3 regions of the Pseudodesulfovibrio piezophilus C1TLV30 genome follow, and region 1 is predicted to be linked to each of the others. Evidence: predicted binding sites of a transcription regulator. Region 1 holds the regulator's gene; each other region holds the start of a gene.
What was found. Region 1 encodes sigma-54, which starts transcription at its own class of promoters, with help from an activator protein. Its sites were predicted from a motif close to CTGGCACGGNNNNTGCTT; they were not measured.
Positions count from the first base shown of each region.

Region 2: a site for sigma-54 is predicted at 1,403-1,420, ahead of BN4_RS10260 (YeiH family protein). Genes of this name have one in related genera too.
Region 3: a site for sigma-54 is predicted at 1,548-1,565, ahead of BN4_RS18185 (NifB/NifX family molybdenum-iron cluster-binding protein). Genes of this name have one in related genera too.

Region 1 covers NC_020409.1:575,142-578,423, reverse strand. Annotated here, with positions in the region: gene BN4_RS02840 (LptA/OstA family protein) at 1-481, shown strand, start outside; gene lptB (LPS export ABC transporter ATP-binding protein) at 481-1,206, shown strand; gene rpoN (RNA polymerase factor sigma-54) at 1,449-2,855, shown strand; gene hpf (ribosome hibernation-promoting factor, HPF/YfiA family) at 2,893-3,282, shown strand, end outside.
Region 2 covers NC_020409.1:2,163,529-2,166,810, forward strand. Annotated here, with positions in the region: gene BN4_RS10255 (c-type heme family protein) at 1-1,177, opposite strand, end outside; gene BN4_RS10260 (YeiH family protein) at 1,469-3,109, shown strand; gene BN4_RS17930 (hypothetical protein) at 3,146-3,282, shown strand, end outside.
Region 3 covers NC_020409.1:2,991,287-2,994,568, reverse strand. Annotated here, with positions in the region: gene BN4_RS13940 (Mrp/NBP35 family ATP-binding protein) at 53-931, opposite strand; gene BN4_RS18185 (NifB/NifX family molybdenum-iron cluster-binding protein) at 1,042-1,506, opposite strand; gene BN4_RS13930 (sigma-54 interaction domain-containing protein) at 1,652-2,986, opposite strand; gene hypB (hydrogenase nickel incorporation protein HypB) at 3,122-3,282, opposite strand, start outside.

The DNA of each region.
Region 1 (3,282 bases):
CGACGTTCAAGCAGAAGCTCCTTTTTCACCAAGTGCATTTGGTGTCACTCCGGGAAGAGTTCCTATCAAGATATCTTCAGAACGCATGATTTATGATGAGAGTGGGAAGATGGTTTCTTTTGTTGGAAATGTCGTTGCTGAACATGGTGATTTAACTCTTTGGGCCCATAAATTGTCTGCATACCTTGCTTCGAGCTCTGATAAAAAATTTTCGGCTGACAGTATTGATAAAATCGTAGCAGAAGGGAGTGTGAAAGCCCAAAAAGGGCGTTCACGAGGATCATGTGGCAAGTTGATTTATTTTGTCAGTCGTCAAGTGCTTCGGATGGAAGATAATCCTCAATTACAGGATGGTCCTAACAGTTTAACAGGTGACGTCATTAATTTTTACGCCAAGGAAAATCGAAGTGAGGTTGTTGGTGGAAATGGCAAGAGAGTACAGGCTGTTTTTATGACCCCTGACAGTGTCAAGGTGCAATAATGTCTGATGGTTTGATAGCAACAAATCTGTCCAAAAGGTACGGCCAAAAGGAAGTTGTACACGGCATAAATCTGGAACTGAATCCACAAGAAGTCGTTGGATTGCTTGGGCCAAATGGTGCAGGTAAAACAACTACTTTTTATATGCTTGTTGGGATTGTTAAGCCAAATACTGGGCAGGTTTCTTTGTCGGGGAAAGCTCTGACGAATAAACCTTTGCATGAGCGGGCTCGGCTTGGGGTGAGTTATCTTCCTCAGGAAAATTCTATTTTTAAAAAACTATCAGTTCGTCAGAATCTCGAAATAATACTTGAACAGACGTCTTTGAGTTCCAAGGCTCAGAAAAAAAGAGCTGAAGAGTTGATGGAGATGTTCACTATCAGCAAACTTGCGGATCAAGCAGCCATGTTTCTTTCAGGAGGGGAAAGACGTCGCTTGGAAATTGCAAGAGCGCTCATAATGGATCCGAAATTTATTTTGTTGGATGAGCCTTTTGCCGGTGTTGACCCTATTGCTGTTATTGATATTCAGGATATCATTTCCGTTCTGAAAAGCATGGGGATAGGGATTCTTATTTCTGATCATAATGTTAGAGAAACATTGAATATTTGTGATAGAGCATATCTTGTCTACGAGGGGACTGTTATTCTCGAAGGGACTCCAGATATTATCGTGCAAGACAGTCGAGCTCGTCAAATCTATCTCGGTGAGGATTTTCGTCTTTGATTTCTTTTTTTTGTGCCTTTCAACTCATTGATGATTTACACATACCGTAAACATTGGTACACTTCTTTCATATCATTTTCTCTTTCTCATTAATCCAATAGTTACAATATATTACTCAAGGAATGGCTTGCTTACAGATTTTCGCTGTGGCATAGTAGCAGCGAGATGTAGTAAAAAAACTATTAATGTAGAAGAATATAACTTGAAATATAGATCTTGTTTAGTCTTTAAGGCTTCATAATATGGGACTTGAACTCAGACAACAACTCAAGCTTTCTCAGCAACTGGTCATGACTCCCCAGTTGCAGCAGGCCATAAAGCTGTTGCAACTTTCTCGCCTTGAGCTTTTGGAAACTGTTCAACAGGAACTTCTGGAAAACCCTTTTCTGGAAGAAACAGAAATTGAGACAGAAATCCGAGAGAAAGAGGAGTTAACTGAATCTCAAGCAGAAGAAGAGCTTGTGCGGACAGCTGATTGGGAAAATTATTTGGGAGAATTCTCAAGTACTTCTAAGCAGGCGTCGGCACGTGATTCCGAGGTACCTGAAGAAGGACTTTCTTTTGAGGCTCGGCTTGCCTCAAAACCCTCACTGGATGGGCATATGAGCTGGCAAATGAGATTGTCTAATTTCTCAGAATCAGAAATTGCTATCGGTGAAATCATTATCGGTAATCTTGACCATAATGGCTATCTTCAGGCCACTAATGAAGAAATTATGAGCATGGTCGATGCTTCGGATGAAGAAATTGAAGCTGTGATTTTGCGACTCCAGCGGTTGGACCCTGTTGGTGTGGCTGCTCGAACGCCACAAGAATGTCTTCTCGTGCAAATGGATGTTTTAGGGCTTGATGATCCTATTCTGTTCTCCTTGGTTAAGGACCATCTGGAAGATCTCGAAAAAAACCGTTATAAGCCCTTAGCTAGGAAATTTAAAATTTCCATGGAAGACCTCAAGAGTTATCTTGATTTAATGCAGACGTTGGATCCTATGCCTGGGACCAATTTTTCCAGTACAGAACCTCACTATGTAAGTCCTGATGTCTTTGTATACAAGTACGGTGATGAATTTGTGATTATCCTTAATGAGGATGGGATGCCTCGATTGCAGATGAATTCATTTTACATGGACACTATGCGGGATGTTGCGGATAAGGAAAAAGATTATTTTCAGGAAAAGATGCGTTCTGCCGCGTGGTTGATGAAAAGTCTGTACCAGAGGCAGAGAACGTTGTATAAAGTAGTCGACAGCATCGTACGATTTCAAAGAGGTTTTTTTGAAGAAGGAGTTACAAAACTCAGGCCTTTAATTCTTAAGGAAGTTGCTGAAGATATCGAAATGCATGAATCCACCGTGAGTCGGATTACCACAAGTAAATATGTTTCGACTCCTCATGGTATCTTTGAGTTGAAATTTTTCTTCAACAGCGCATTGGATTTGAATGATGGTTCGCAAGTCGGTTCAGAAAGTGTTAAGGCACTCATCAAAAAAATGATAGCGAACGAAGATACTAAAAGACCGTTAAGTGATGAAAAAATTGGTGAAATTCTTAAGGATGAGCTTGATGTTAATATAGCTCGACGTACTGTTGCCAAGTACCGTTCAGCAATGGGAATTGCATCTTCTTCAAAGCGTAAACAATATTTCTAAGTTCAGTTTCTTTCACCTTTTGAACAGGAGGTAGTGTATGAACATAAGCTTCACTTTCAAGAATTTTGAGCCGTCTGACCATTTGAAGGGTTATGCACAAAAGAGATTTGAAAAGATAGGTAAGTTCGTTCCCGACTCCGAAGCAGATCTCCAAGTCAATCTTTTAGTAGAAAAGTTTCGGCACAAGGCTGATGTTATTTTGAATGCTGACAACATTCATATCTCTGCATATGAAGATTCAGAAGATATGTATTCTACCATTGACATGGTTTTGGATAAGCTTGAGGCTCAACTGCGTAGAATGCGTGAAAAGGTCAAGAATAGAAGCAAGCAGGCTCGTGGCAATAAGGTTCAAATGAACTTCTTTTCATATGACGATGTGACAGGAGAACATATACCTACAATTGTTGGCACTGATAGTTACGAA
Region 2 (3,282 bases), 1.6 Mb from region 1:
TCAAGATCTCCTTCCAACCGGTAGGCAGATCCGGTTTAGCCGTTCCCTCCGGCCATGTATAATATGTCTGCGAGGCGAGCATACAAATAAAACCTGCCTCGCGTGCCCGAAAACGCTTGACCACGAGAGGCAAAGAATACTCCCACATCTGGCGTCGGGAATTGCTCTTGTTCAATCCGTCCAGCAGCTGAACAAACAGGCCGACATCTGCCCGGCGTTCCTCGGCCTCGAATTTCAATTCCCCGGTTCGGACCTCGACCATCTGTTCCAAATTTTCCGAATGCTGCCTCAGTTGATAGTGCATTCCATGAATATGGTCTCCCAATTCCTCAAGTCCCTGCACCACTTCCTCGATTTCGTCCCCCTGTTCCAGCTTTTCGATAAGCCCCAATTCCGCCTCTTCCTGAAAGAGTATTCGAAACCGATCCGTAACCCGACGAAGTTTGCTCATGACCACCCGATTGAAAAACATCTGGACCAGAGCATAAAAAAGAACCATGCCACCGCCATAGAGGAGAGCATATCCGGCCGTGGCTTCGCGTATCTTACTTAACGCTCCTTCCAGCGGCACGCCGACAACCACCAGACCTGCCACCTCACCCAGAGTATGACCAAACCCCCGCTCGGTGCCATACCGCTCCAGGAGGACAGGCGGAGCATCCTCAGGGACGCCGTGACAGCTCAGACAGGATGCGCCAAAAACCACAGGGCGCGCCTTGACAAAATAATCCCGCCCCTCCACTTCACGATTCCCTTCCCAGAAGGCTTCTCCGGGGTGGCTCTTGAAATACTCCAGAAGTTCCCGCTCATTCGTATTGGTCTCAAACAGAGGATTCCTGGCATTATCGGCAACCCGCCGATAATAGTATTCCGAATGAGCCACATTGAGCCGATCCATGATTGCCCGTGAAATATAGGAAGAGGACATGGCCTCAATGACAAACTCTCCCTCCGGCAGCGTGCTGTACATCTTGGGTCTGAGGATTTCCCGCACGTAGCTCTGCACACTCGTGACCTGACTGAAAACCAGGTCCGCCTTGTCCCTCACCTGTGAATCCAGCAGGGAACTGAGATGAAAATACAGGCTCGACGCAAAAAAGACACCAAGCAACAGAACTATCGCTCCCAATCCCATAAGGAATTTGGCCTGAAGATTCTTCGGTCCGAAAACACTCATGTGTCACTCCGGGCATGGTGCCCCTGTCATGAAAATATACCTGGACGCCGCCGACCGACGCAGAAACCGACCATACCTCACTTTATTCCATTTTACCAAACAGATGACATCACACACGAAAAGCGCAAACTGCGGGTTGCTGACTGCTAAGTCGAGTTAGCAACTTCTGTTTTGTCCATCCACAGTAAGTCCTTTTATTTCAAGTAGATAACATTTTAGTCACTTTTGGCACACCCTTTGCCTTAGAGGGACCGACTCCACCGTAATAACAACCCAAAGGAGAGGTTTGGTATGGCTCAAGTTAGTGTCGGACGTCCCGACAACACCCCAGTCTGGATCATCAGTGGAATTCTGTTGGTCTACGGCGCTCTCGTTGCATCCGGAGTGCTCACCGGTCTTTTGACCACCTTTAAGGTCCACAAGGCAATGGAGCTGATGGAAACTCTCAGTTTCATCGGCGGCGGCATCGGTGTCATCACCGCACTCATGCGCCAGACACGCATGGGAAAACCCATGACGAATCTTGACACATTTGTGCTGGAGACCATCCCCGGCGTCCTGTTCGTCCTGGCATTGGCCATGAGCATCCGCTGGTTTGCGGAGCCTATGGTCAAGATGATGAGCCAATCCATGGTCCCGATGTTCGGTTTCTCGATCTACAAGGTCATGAACCTGAACTACGTTGTGCTCGGCATCATCGTCGGCATCATCATCACCAACAGTTGGGGGATCCCGGCATTTGCCGCCGCAGGTGTCAAGACTGCCCGTTTTGTCCTGAAGATGGGCGTTATCCTGCTGGGAGCACGGTACTCTTTCGCTGAACTGGCCAAACTCGGCATGGTCTCAGTCTGGCTCATCGGCTTCTTTGTACTCGGCACGGTCTTCTTCGTACTGTTCCTGGGCAAGCTTTTCAAGCAACCCAAGTCCATGACCGGTGTCCTGTCTGCGGGTATGGGTGTCTGCGGCGTCTCCGCCACCGTTGCCTGTGCGCCTGTGGTCAAGGCAAAATGCTCTGAAATGGCCTACACCATCGGCACCATCCTCGGCTTCGGTATTCTGTGCATGTTCGCCTTCCCGACCATAGGCAAGCTGGCTGGCATGAATGCCACTCAGTTCGGCGCATGGGCCGGTACCGGCATTTTGAACTCTGCTCAGGTCGCCGCCGCCTGCCTCGCCTTCAATGCCGTGGACATCAAGACGCTTAAAGTCGGTGAAATCTTCAATATCACCCGTGTCCTGTTCCTCCCCGTCATCGTCCTGGTGCTGGCAACGTGGTATGGCAAAAGCTCGGGACAGAAGATATCCTTCAAGGAAATCGTTATCGATAAATTCCCGATCTTCATTCTCGGTTTCCTGCTGCTTTTCCTGCTCTCTTCATTTGGTCTGTTCTCACCCGCCGATCACTACAAGGGCAAGTACCTCGACTTCAGCTACAACCAACGTACGGAAATCACCCCCGAGGAGTTGACGACTGTCAAGGCTGCTGCAACAGCAGGTATTGCCGGTCTGCATCCGGAAGAACAAGCCGCACTTGATAACCTGATCATGCAGCATCAGCTGGCAGGAGACTTTGAGGACCGCGAAGACAAGGCCAAGTTCGACGCCACAGCGCGCCAGAGGCTGTCCGGTCTGGAATCAATCATTGCCCGCGCCAAGGGAGGCGAACTGGTTGTGCCCAAGGACGTTTCCACAGCTCTCTCCCACGCCGTGAAGCAGGTCCACAAGAAATCCAAGACCGTCGTCGCCCTGACCGACGCCATGATCTGGTTCTTCGCGTACGGTCTCATCGGTCTGGGTATGCAGATCACCCGCAAATCCATTGCCCAGGCTGGCGGCTGGCCGCTGATCATGGGTGGTATCTCCGGTGTTGCCAAAGCGTCCCTGTCCTTCATCGTGGTCATGTACTTCGTCAAGGACGTCGTCCTTCGCTAATCAGGGACACTGTCCTCTACTCACAAGGAGAAAAAAATGGATCAACCAGAAGTCAAATGCGAACTGAATGAAAAAGATCAGGAACAGAACGAAGAACGCGCCCTGTCCGTCTTCGCCTCTGAAAAAAATGAAGACCTGACCGCCCTGGGCTTTGTCCTGGTGGTCACCTTCCT
Region 3 (3,282 bases), 1.2 Mb from region 1:
AAAAACGTTCTGCTCTTGCAGGTACGCAGCATATCTTCAAAATCATACTTTTTTATGCCGTCACCACCGGGTCAGGGAGATCAAGCATGGGGGCAATGATTTCATTCATGGCTTTCCCAGTAGCGGTATCACGATGAACTTTCATGAAGGGAAATCCTTCGTCACCGGAATGGGCAACTGCCGGGTCCATGGGAATCTTGCCCAGAAATCTGACACCCGCTTCCTTGGCAAGATCTTCACCACCGCCGGAATTGAATATGTTATGCACCTTGCCACAATCGGGGCAGGCGAAACCGGACATGTTTTCCACAAGACCGAAGACCCTATTACCAACCTGTCCCACAAAAGAAAGTGAACGGCGAACATCATCAATCGCCACGCCCTGCGGGGTGGTAACGACAACGGCCATGGCCGTGGGTCCGAGTGTCTGCAAAGTGGAAAGAGGTTCATCTCCCGTTCCGGGAGGGCAATCAACCACAAGGTAATCGAGATCGCCCCACATGACATCTTCAACAAACTGCTTGATCAGTCCGACCTTCACCGGGCCACGCCAGATGACAGCTTGCCGATCATCTTCAAGCAAAAAGCCGAGTGACATCACAGAAAGATTCTTGCTCCAGGGCACCGGCTCCATCGTCTGATCCCCCATATGCGGGCGCTGTCCCTTGAGAGAGAGAAGCCGAGGGATACTTGGACCATGGACATCCACATCCAGAAGACCAACTTTTTTCCCGGCCAGGGAAAGGGCTACTGCTATATTGGCAGCAACCGTGGACTTCCCCACTCCGCCTTTGCCTGACATGACCACAATCTTGTGTTTAATGCGGCCAAGTGTTTTCTGAAGCTTCTCGTCACCGGGCTGGTCACACCCGGAAGCGCTGGAACAGCCGCCCTCCGGGGTGGCTGAAGCGCATCCACTGCACTCGCTCATAATTTTTCTCCTGAAATAAGGCGGTGAAAACCGCCGTTGTCTATCATTGGGGTACCGCCAAAAAACGGGTTTCAAGCGATCTGAGAGAGATAAACATCGTTGATGCAATGTCAAATAACTGAACCAAGAGGGGAGAAATAGCCGCCCCACTTTCGCTGAGTCTCCTGAGAGGGGTCCTCTCGGGCTGCGGAAGCTCCCCACTTCTCGCCACATTGCCGCCCAACCGTATCTATGCATCCGGGCATCACCAAAGCGAAAAGCGAATTCTCGGCAAAGCGCATCAGCACCTCATCGATATGCCCGGTTAACCAAGGGACGACAATGACGCCGTTCTCCTCCAGCCGGGTCAGGGTCGTGGAACAGATCGCGCCACAGACAAAGAATAATACCCCGCAGGCCAATATGGCGGATGTCCTGTCCATAGGGTCCTTTGAGGGAAGGGATAGGAGGCCTGCGGGGTAAATTTTATCATTACGAATTTCAAATAACTTGTACTCGTCCGCATTTTCGCAAACAGAGGCCAACCGGTCCTGATAACACGCCAAACAGAGTAATGTCGCGGAGGATGTTTTCATAGCCCACTCCAATCCGGCAGGACCCGCCAGCGGATACACGTTAGCATGGAGTATGCCAATGAACAAATCGTTACATTACAGCACACTACAGAATGATGATATATAATTAATGGCGAATATTGCGCCCGTTTTGCACAAAAAAGACTTATTCTTCGTCTTCTGGGCATCTTGACAACATGCGCCGTAAAGTATCCTTGGAAATCTTGAGTTCGCGGCAAGTGGCCATTTTCCGACCATGGTTCCGCTTGAGCGCCTGAGACGCAGCTCGGCATTTGATCTCTTCCATGGTCCCATGCAACCCCCCTGCCCCCTGTGTCATCCGTGAGGCCGCCTGGAGGTATTCCGGCAGATGTTCCGTCTGAATGAAACCGGACGGACAGAGGATAAAACCATATTCAAGGATATTTTCCAGTTCACGAACGTTGCCGGGGAAATCGTGCCGCATCAGAATGTGTAACACATCCTCACTGACTCCTTCCACAGCCCGCCCCTGAACTGCATTGAATTCGGCCACGAAATGATCAATGAGTATGGGAATATCCTCCCGCCTTTCTGCAAGGGCGGGGAGATCGAGGGTCACAACATTGAGCCGGTAGTACAAATCCTGTCTAAATGTCCCTGCCGCGACCATAGCTTCCAAATTCTGATGCGTCGCGGCCACGATGCGGACATCGGCTGAAATGGTTTCCAACCCGCCAAGAGGTTCAAAAGTCCGCTCCTGAAGGAACCGAAGGAGCTTAACTTGAACAGGAGCCGCCATATCACCGATTTCATCCAAAAAAACCGTGCCCCCTTCAGCCATTTCCAACCGGCCTGGCTTGTCAGTTCGAGCATCGGTAAATGCACCGGCCCTATAGCCGAAGAGTTCCGACTCCAACAAGGTATCGGGTAACGCTCCGCAATTGACAGCAACAAATGGTTTTTCCTTGCGAGGGCTGAGATTGTGTATAGCTCTGGCGAACAATTCTTTGCCAGTGCCGGACTGCCCCAGAACCAGCACTGTGGCCGTACTTTGACTGACCTGCGGTAAAATGCGAAAAATTTTATCCAGCCCTTCGCTGCGTCCGACGATATCTTCAAAGCTATAAAGATCCCTGACCTTTCGCCGCATGACATGAATTTCAGTCAGGTCACGGAAAGTCTCGACTCCACCCACGACTTCTCCATTACCGTTACGCAAGGGCGACGCTGAGATGGAAACCGGGAGCTTGGTCCCGTCACTCTTGATGATAAAAATGGATTTATTGACGATGCGCCCACCTTTTCTGACACATTCATCGATGGCGCATTGCCCGTCGCACAGGCTGGACCGAAAAACATCCCAACACTTATGCCCAAGAGCTTCCTCCGCTCTGATGCCAGTGATGCGCTCGGCGGACTCATTGAAATACGTGACGTTCCAGTCCACATCCACCGTGAACAGGCCATCGGCAATGGAGGCAAAAACATCCTCAAGCGGAAGATTTTCGGGAAATGACATACCCGCACACTACGCCAGGGGTATGGGGATGCCAATGGGGAAAATGCCTAAATCGGGCGGGAATTCCTCCCGGTGGGCGAAAAAAACTCCCGAAAACCTGTTGTTTTCGGGAGCATATCCTTGCACAAGCGAGAGCTAAGACGCTTTTTCCGCCCTCTTTTCGCGTAACCAGGCATACCATGCTTCCATGTTTTCACCGGTCCGGGCTGACATGGGCATCACTTTGATGTCCTTGTTCAACTTGGTTGCGTGTTTCGTCGCTTTCTCCAGATCAAAATCAACATAAGGCATCAGAT